2 regions of the Serratia sp. TSO36 genome follow, and region 2 is predicted to be linked to the other one. Evidence: predicted binding sites of a transcription regulator. Region 2 holds the regulator's gene; the other holds the start of a gene.

What was found. Region 2 encodes LexA, which represses DNA repair genes until DNA is damaged. Its sites were predicted from a motif close to TNCTGTATGTACATACAGNA; they were not measured.
Region 1: uvrB (excinuclease ABC subunit UvrB) is a predicted target of LexA. The motif match lies at 2,803-2,822, and genes of this name have one in related genera.

The regions. Positions count from the first base shown of each region.
Region 1 covers NZ_JBJZOU010000009.1:336,439-340,570, forward strand. Annotated here, with positions in the region: gene bioC (malonyl-ACP O-methyltransferase BioC) at 1-405, shown strand, start outside; gene bioD (dethiobiotin synthase) at 398-1,072, shown strand; gene ACK3CV_RS06965 (ATP-binding cassette domain-containing protein) at 1,100-1,822, opposite strand; gene ACK3CV_RS06970 (hypothetical protein) at 1,967-2,146, shown strand; gene uvrB (excinuclease ABC subunit UvrB) at 2,931-4,132, shown strand, end outside.
Region 2 covers NZ_JBJZOU010000024.1:421,530-425,661, forward strand. Annotated here, with positions in the region: gene dinF (MATE family efflux transporter DinF) at 16-1,353, opposite strand; gene lexA (transcriptional repressor LexA) at 1,456-2,064, opposite strand; gene ACK3CV_RS22730 (diacylglycerol kinase) at 2,167-2,535, opposite strand; gene plsB (glycerol-3-phosphate 1-O-acyltransferase PlsB) at 2,684-4,132, shown strand, end outside.

The DNA of each region.
Region 1 (4,132 bases), on a different contig from region 2:
GATCTGCCCGCCGCGCTGGCGGAGCTGTATCGCGTGACCCGCCCCGGCGGCGCGATCCTGTTTTCCACGCTGGCGGCGGGATCGCTGCAGGAGCTGGGGGATGCCTGGCAACAGGTCGATGGCGAGCGCCACGTGAACGCCTTTCTGCCGCTGGCGCAGATCCGCGCCGCCTGTGCTGGCTATCGACACGAGCTGGTCACGGAGTTGCGCACCCTGAACTACCCGGACGTGATGACGCTGATGCGTTCGCTCAAGGGCATCGGGGCCACGCACCTGCATCAGGGGCGCGAGGGCGGCCTGATGTCGCGCGGCCGTCTCGCCGCGCTGCAGGCGGCTTACCCGTGCCGGCGGGGGCAGTTTCCGCTCAGCTATCATCTGGCTTATGGAGTGATTTATCGTGATTAAACGTTGGTTCGTAACCGGCACCGACACCGAAGTGGGGAAAACCGTCGCCAGCAGCGCCTTGCTGCAGGCCGCCAACCGAGCGGGCTACCGCAGCGCCGGGTATAAGCCGGTGGCTTCCGGCAGCGAGATGACCGCCGAGGGACTGCGCAACGGCGACGCGCTGGCGCTGCAGGCCAACAGCGGCGTAGCGCTCAGCTACGATGAAGTGAACCCTTACGTTTTTGCCGAACCCACCTCGCCGCATATCGTCAGCGCCGATGAAGGCCGGCCGATCGACGCGGCGCGGCTGTCCGACGGCCTGAGCCGGCTGGAGCAGCGCGCCGACTGGGTGCTGGTCGAGGGCGCGGGCGGGTGGTTTACCCCGCTGTCGGCGGAGTACACCTTCGCCGACTGGGTGCAGCAGGAGCAATTGCCGGTGATCCTGGTGGTGGGCATCAAACTGGGTTGCATCAACCACGCGGTGCTGACGGCGCAGGCGGTGCAGCAGGCCGGGCTGACGCTGGCCGGTTGGATCGCCAACGACGTGGCGCCGCCGGGGCGGCGGCATCAGGAATACCTGGCCACGCTGCGCCGCATGCTGCCGGCGCCGCTGCTGGGCGAAATCCCGCACCTGCCGCAGGCCGAACGGGCGCCGCTGGGGCAGTATCTGGATATCAGCCTGCTATAAACTCTCCATGAGGGGGGCTTATCTCCCTCATCCTTCTTCTTGCCCTGTCAGCCCGGCGCCGATCAGCGCCTGATCCAGCTGCGCCAGCGCGCCGTGCGCCACCGTGCGCCCGCTGTCCAACAGGCAGAAACGATCCGCCACCCGGCGCACGAACGGCAGCTGATGCTCCACCAGTAAAATGGTCATGCCCAGTTCGCGGTTGAGCCGGCGGATTACGTTGCCGATGTCGGCGGCGATCGAGGGCGGTACGCCCGCCGTCGGTTCGTCGAGGATCAGCAGCGCCGGCTCCTGGGCCAGCGCCCGACCGATCGCCAGCTGGCGCTGAGCGCCCACGCACAGATCGCCGGCGCGGCGCGCGCGCATTTGGCGCAAATGGGGAAACAGGCTGTAGATCAGCGGCGGAATGCGGCGAGGGGCGCCGCGCCCGGCCATTTGCGCCACCTGCAGATTCTCCTCCACGCTCAACTGCGAGAAGAGCTGCCGCCCTTGGGGCACGTGGCTGATGCCCAGCGCGGCGCGGCGCTCCATCGGCTGCAGCAGCAGATTTTGCGGCGGCTGATCCGCCGGCTGCCAGGTCATGCTGCCGCTCACCACCGGCACATGCCCCATGATGCAGTTAACCAGCGTGGTCTTGCCCACGCCGTTGCGGCCGAGCAGGACGGTGCACTGGCCGCGTGGTAGCTCCAGGTTGATGTCCCACAGGGTGTGGTTCTGCCCGTAAAATTGATTGACCGATCTCAGGCTCAGCATTTGGCATTCTCCTCATAGACGCTCGTTTCACTCGTTGGCGGGGGCTGCAAAGGCCGCATGAGCGGCGAATTTCCCGAGTGTGGCAATGTCTGGAACAAAATGCCGTCCGTCCGAGGAGCCAGAGCCAGGTCTGCGGTGGACGGAATGACAGTCAATATGTCGTTAAAAACGACGCTTGTGACGACTTGGTGTCGTTCTTGCGTTTTTACGGGCGATAACGCCGCGGCGGTGAAACTCCGCGGCCGGCAGCGCATCATGCTGCCGCACCGCATTTATACGCAGGAAGATAAAGCAACTCCCAGGCCAATTTTTGCCGCCGGGTGAAAACGGGGGATTGTTATCGCCTTGTTAACCGCACGTCAGGCCTGACGCGCGCTGCCGTGACGGCCTGAAAATACGCGGGCAAGTTAACCCGGACGTTTTTTGCACTCTTGTGGTGCTGTTCGGTGTGGGCATGGTGCAAGGCATTGCGCCGCCGTCAAGAGCGATCCACGTGAAAGGAGCCAATGCGATTTTGGCAATGGGGATTTTTAGTATTAATCGGCATAAACAAAGCGATATTTTTATGAAAAAATAACTAAAAAAGGCATTTTGGCCAGTGTAAAGGGCGAAAAGCTTTCTTTCTGTAACTCCCGCCCCGGGCGGGGCGGTGAGAGTTATCCACTATTCCTGTGGATAACCTTGTGTATTAGATTTAGAAAAACGCTGTAAAGCGAGAGCGGACGCGGGTTCTGTTCGCTTTGCCCGCATTCTCGTCTTTTTATTAAAGTAATTAATTATCAATAATTTAATTAAAATCAAGACGCGAGGGTATTGATCAGGTCTCTATGTATGATTTTTCGACGCGGTGCTATCAATAAGTTAATTCGCGGCAAGTTCTGGGGATAAATCTGTTATTGACAATAAAAATGTCACCGGACTGTAACGCCACGGTGCAACGGCGTTGCCGCGGCATCGGGCGCAGCGACGAATCCGCTTGAAGCTGGTTTTATATCCAGTATCATGGGCACTGGCGCAAATCGCCGACACTTTCCATAATTAGGGGCCATGCCCGGCGCAGAGTCGGCTGGCCGCCTGAGCGCGCGCATCTCCACAGGGTAGCCGAGCAATGAGTAAACTTTTCAAACTGCATTCAGAGTTCAAACCGGCCGGCGATCAGCCGGAAGCCATCCGCAAGCTGGAAGAGGGGCTGGAAGACGGCCTGGCGCACCAGACGTTGCTGGGGGTCACCGGTTCGGGCAAGACATTCACCATCGCCAACGTGATAGCCGATCTGAATCGGCCGACCATGGTGCTGGCGCCGAACAAGACGCTGGCGGCGCAGCTGTACGGCGAGATGAAAGAGTTTTTCCCGGAGAATGCGGTGGAATACTTCGTCTCCTACTACGACTACTACCAGCCGGAAGCCTATGTGCCCAGCTCCGACACCTTCATTGAAAAAGACGCTTCGGTGAACGAGCACATCGAGCAGATGCGCCTTTCCGCCACCAAGGCGCTGCTGGAGCGGCGCGACGTGGTGGTGGTGGCGTCGGTGTCGGCGATCTACGGCCTGGGCGATCCGGATCTTTACCTGAAGATGATGCTGCACCTGACCCAGGGGATGATCATCGATCAGCGATCCATTTTGCGCCGCCTGGCGGAGCTGCAATATTCCCGCAACGATCAGGCCTTCCAGCGCGCTACCTTCCGCGTGCGCGGCGAGGTGATCGACATTTACCCGGCGGAGTCGGACGAGCTGGCGCTGCGCGTCGAGCTGTTCGACGAAGAAGTGGAGCGGCTGTCGCTATTCGATCCGCTGACCGGGCAGATCGAGCAGGTGGTGCCGCGCTTTACCATCTACCCGAAATCGCACTACGTGACGCCGCGTGAGCGGATCATGCAGGCGATGGAAGAGATCAAGGTCGATCTGGCGGACCGCCGCAAGGTGCTGCTGGCCAACAACAAGTTGCTGGAAGAGCAGCGCCTGACGCAGCGCACCCAGTTCGATCTGGAGATGATGAACGAGCTGGGCTACTGTTCGGGCATCGAAAACTACTCGCGCTACCTGTCCGGGCGCGCCGAGGGCGAGCCGCCGCCGACGCTGTTCGACTACCTGCCGGCGGACGGCCTGCTGGTGGTCGACGAATCCCACGTCACCATTCCGCAGATCGGCGCGATGTTCAAGGGCGACCGCGCGCGCAAGGAAACGCTGGTGGAGTACGGCTTCCGCCTGCCGTCGGCGTTGGACAACCGCCCGCTGCGCTTCGAGGAGTTCGAGGCGCTGGCGCCGCAGACCATCTATGTCTCCGCGACGCCGGGCAAATACGAGCT
Region 2 (4,132 bases):
AACAGAACGCCCGGGTTAATGTGCGGTAAACCAGCTGCCGCGCACCTGGTGGCGGTGCCAAATCCAGCCCAACGCCACGCCGCGCAACGTCAGAAACACCGCCAGCGCCAGCCAAAGCCCGTGGTTGCCAAGCAGCGGCACGCTGAACAGCGTCAGACCATACCCTGCCGCAGCCACCGCCATGCTGTTACGCATCTCGGCGCCGCGCGTGGCGCCGATAAACATGCCGTCCAGCAAATAGCACCACACCCCGACCAGCGGCAGAATGACCTGCCACGGTAAATAATGGGCAGCCAACGCACGCAGCTCCGGCAAGGAGGTCAACGCCGCCACTATCTGCTGGCCGGTAACGGCATACGCCAGGCCGAAGGCCAACGCGACCAGCCCCGCCTGCCTGCAGGCCGCGTGCCACACCTTACGCAGTTGGCTATCGTCCCGGGCGCCGTAGGCGTGGCCTGAATGGGCCTCCACCGCATAAGCGAAGCCGTCGAGCGCATAGGCGGTGAACGTCAGCAGATTCATCAATACCGCATTGACCGCCACCACCTCGCTCCCCAGACGAGCGCCGAAAATGGTCAGCGACGCAAAGCACAGTTGCAGCAACAGTGAACGCAACATGATGTCGCGGTTGAGCGCCAGCAGGCGACGCAGATCGCCGCGCCAGGCCTGGCGCAGCATCGGCAGGGTAATATCGCGCAGGCGCATCACCCGCCACGCCAGCCACAGGCCGAGCAACAGCGTGGCGTATTCGGCGATGGCGGTGGCCGCCGCCGCCCCTCGAACGTTCCAGCCCAGGCCCATCACCAGCCAGATATCCAGTACGATATTCAGCAGGTTGCCGACGATCAGCAGGATCACCGGCGCCCGCACGTACTGCACGCCGAGCAGCCAGCCCAGCAGCACCAGATTGGCCAGCGCCGCCGGGGCGCTGAGCCAGCGGATCTCAAGAAAACGCCGCGCCTGTTCCAGCACTTCGCCATCGCCACCGACGATCCGCAGCGCCAGTTCGATCAACGGATAACGCAGCAGGACGATCGCCGCTCCGGCCAGCAGCGCCAACAGCAGCGGTTGCATAAAGGCGCGCGCCAGCGCCTGCGGGTTCTGTGCCCCCAGCGCCTGCGCCGCCAGGCCGGTGGTGCTCATGCGCAGGAACAACAGCAGCATGAACAGGAAGCTGGTCGCCACCGCGCCGATCGCGACCCCCCCCAGATAGATCGGGCTGTCGAGGTGGCCGATCACCGCGGTGTCCACCAGCCCGAGCAGCGGCACGGTAATATTGGAGAAAATCATCGGCAGAGCCAGGCGCCACAGAGCTTTATCGGTGTCGCTGGTAAAGGCGGAAATCAAGCGCATGATGAGACGTTCCCGTAGCGGTGGCGAATGGCAAGGTCAGAAACAAAAACGCCCCAGAACAGGGGCGATTGATACAAGGAGGCGGCACTGAGGGTGCGACGATTAAATCCAGTCGCCGTTGCGGATCACGCCGACCGCCAGCCCTTCGATAGTGAAATTCTGCTGACGCAGATCGACCACGATCGGTTGGAATTCGTTGTTCTCCGGCAGCAGTTCAACCACGTTGCCGTGCTTTTTCAGGCGCTTGACCGTCACTTCGTCTTCGATGCGCGCCACCACGACCTGGCCATTGCGCACGTCTTGCGTTTTGTGCACCGCCAGCAGATCGCCGTCCAGAATGCCGATGTCGCGCATCGACATGCCGTTCACCCGCAGCAGGAAATCGGCGCTCGGTTTAAACAGGGAAGGATCCACCTGGTAGTGCCCTTCGATGTGCTGCTGCGCCAGCAGCGGCTCGCCGGCGGCGACACGGCCGATCAGCGGCAGCCCCTCTTCTTCTTCCATCAGCAGGCGGATACCGCGCGAAGCACCGGAGACGATTTCGATCACGCCTTTGCGTGCCAGCGCCTTCAGGTGTTCTTCAGCGGCGTTAGGCGAACGGAACCCCAGACGCATCGCGATCTCGGCACGCGTTGGCGGCATGCCCGTTTGCGAAATGTGCTCGCGAATCAGGTCGTAGACCTCTTGCTGTCTGGTAGTTAGTGCTTTCATTCCGCCCCCTGTTTGTTTATACAGTCTTGCTGTGAGTATATACAGGTAAGCGCGGATTGGGAACCGAAGATTAAATAAAAATCAGTCAGTAGGCGCTTTTCGTCAGCCGAAGTGCTGCCATAAGACCGTGCCCCAAACGAACAGCGCGAGCACGATCGCCAGCGACACCGCCGCCGATCCCATGTCCTTGGCCCGGCCGGACAGCTCGTGATGTTCGCTGCCGATGCGATCCACAACCGCCTCGATCGCGCTGTTCAGGATCTCGACGATCATCACCAGCGCTACCGATCCGATCAATAAAATGCGCGCTATCGCACCCACATCCAGCCAGACAGCCAGTATGATAGCCAGGAGGGTGACCACCAGTTCCTGGCGGAACGCCGCTTCGTGCTGCCAGGCGGCGGAAAGCCCTTTATAGGAGTAGCCGGCGGCCTTAATGATGCGGGTCAGGCCGGTTGCTTGGTTTGCCATGTTTTCGTGCCTTTCTCAGAGGTCGGTCATAATAAAAAGAGTCTAGAACAGTCCGCGCTGACGGCTCTCGGATTTCGAACACCACAGATCTGCTACCCGGTTTCTGGTATGCTTGCGGCGCATTGCTAACAAGAGGCTTCACGTTGTTATGTCAGGTTGGCGTAAAATTTATTATAAAATATTGAATTTACCACTTAAATTGTTGGTAAGAAGTAAGGTCATCCCTTCAGATCCGGTTACCGAGCTAGGGTTGGATCCCTCACGGCCGATTTTGTATGTTTTACCTTACAATTCCAAGGCGGATTTGCTGACGCTGCGCACCCAGTGCCTGGCGCAGGATCTGCCCGATCCGCTCAACTCGCTGGAGATCGACGGCACCGTGCTGCCGAGCTACGTGTTCATTCACGACGGCCCGCGCGTGTTCCGCTATTACACCCCGAAAGAAGAGTCGGTAAAGCTGTTCCACGACTATCTGGATCTGCATCGCAGCAATCCGGATCTCGACATTCAGATGCTGCCGGTTTCGGTGATGTTCGGCCGCTCACCGGGCCGCGAAGGCCACGGTACGCCGCACCTGCGTCTGTTGAACGGCGTGCAGAAATTCTTCGCCGTGCTGTGGCTCGGCCGCGACAGCTTCGTGCGTTTCTCCAACACCGTTTCGCTGCGCCGCATGGCCACCGAACACGGAACGGATAAAACCATCGCGCAGAAACTGGCGCGCGTGGCGCGCATGCACTTCTCGCGTCAGCGCCTGGCCGCCGTGGGCCCGAGCCTGCCGGCCCGTCAGGATCTGTTTAACAAGCTGTTGGCGTCCAAAGCGATCGAAAAAGCGGTCGAGGACGAAGCGCGCAGCAAGAAGATCTCGCATGAGAAGGCCCAGCAAAACGCCATCGCGCTGATGGAAGAGATCGCCGCCGATTTCTCCTACGAAACCGTGCGCCTGTCCGACCGCGTGCTGAGCTGGACCTGGAACCGGCTGTATCAGGGCATCAACGTCACCAACGCCGAGCGCGTGCGCCAGCTGGCGCAGGACGGCCACGAGATCGTCTACGTGCCCTGCCACCGCAGCCACATGGACTATCTACTGCTGTCCTACGTGCTGTATCACCAGGGCCTGGTGCCGCCGCACATCGCCGCCGGCATCAACCTCAACTTCTGGCCGGCCGGCCCGATCTTCCGTCGCCTGGGCGCGTTCTTCATCCGCCGCACCTTCAAGGGCAACAAGCTGTACTCGACGGTGTTCCGCGAATACCTCGGCGAGCTGTTCACCCGCGGTTACTCGGTGGAATACTTCGTGGAAGGCGGCCGTTCCCGCACCGGGCGCCTGCTGGAGCCGAAGACCGGCACCCTGTCGATGACCATCCAGGCGATGCTGCGCGGCGGCACCCGTCCGATCACGCTGGTGCCGATTTACATCGGTTACGAGCACGTGATGGAAGTGGGTACCTATGCCAAAGAGCTGCGCGGCGCCACCAAGGAAAAAGAGAGCCTGCCGCAGATGCTGCGCGGCCTGCGCAAGCTGCGCAACCTGGGCCAGGGTTACGTCAACTTCGGCGAGCCGCTGCCGTTGACGGCTTACCTCAACCAGAACGTGCCG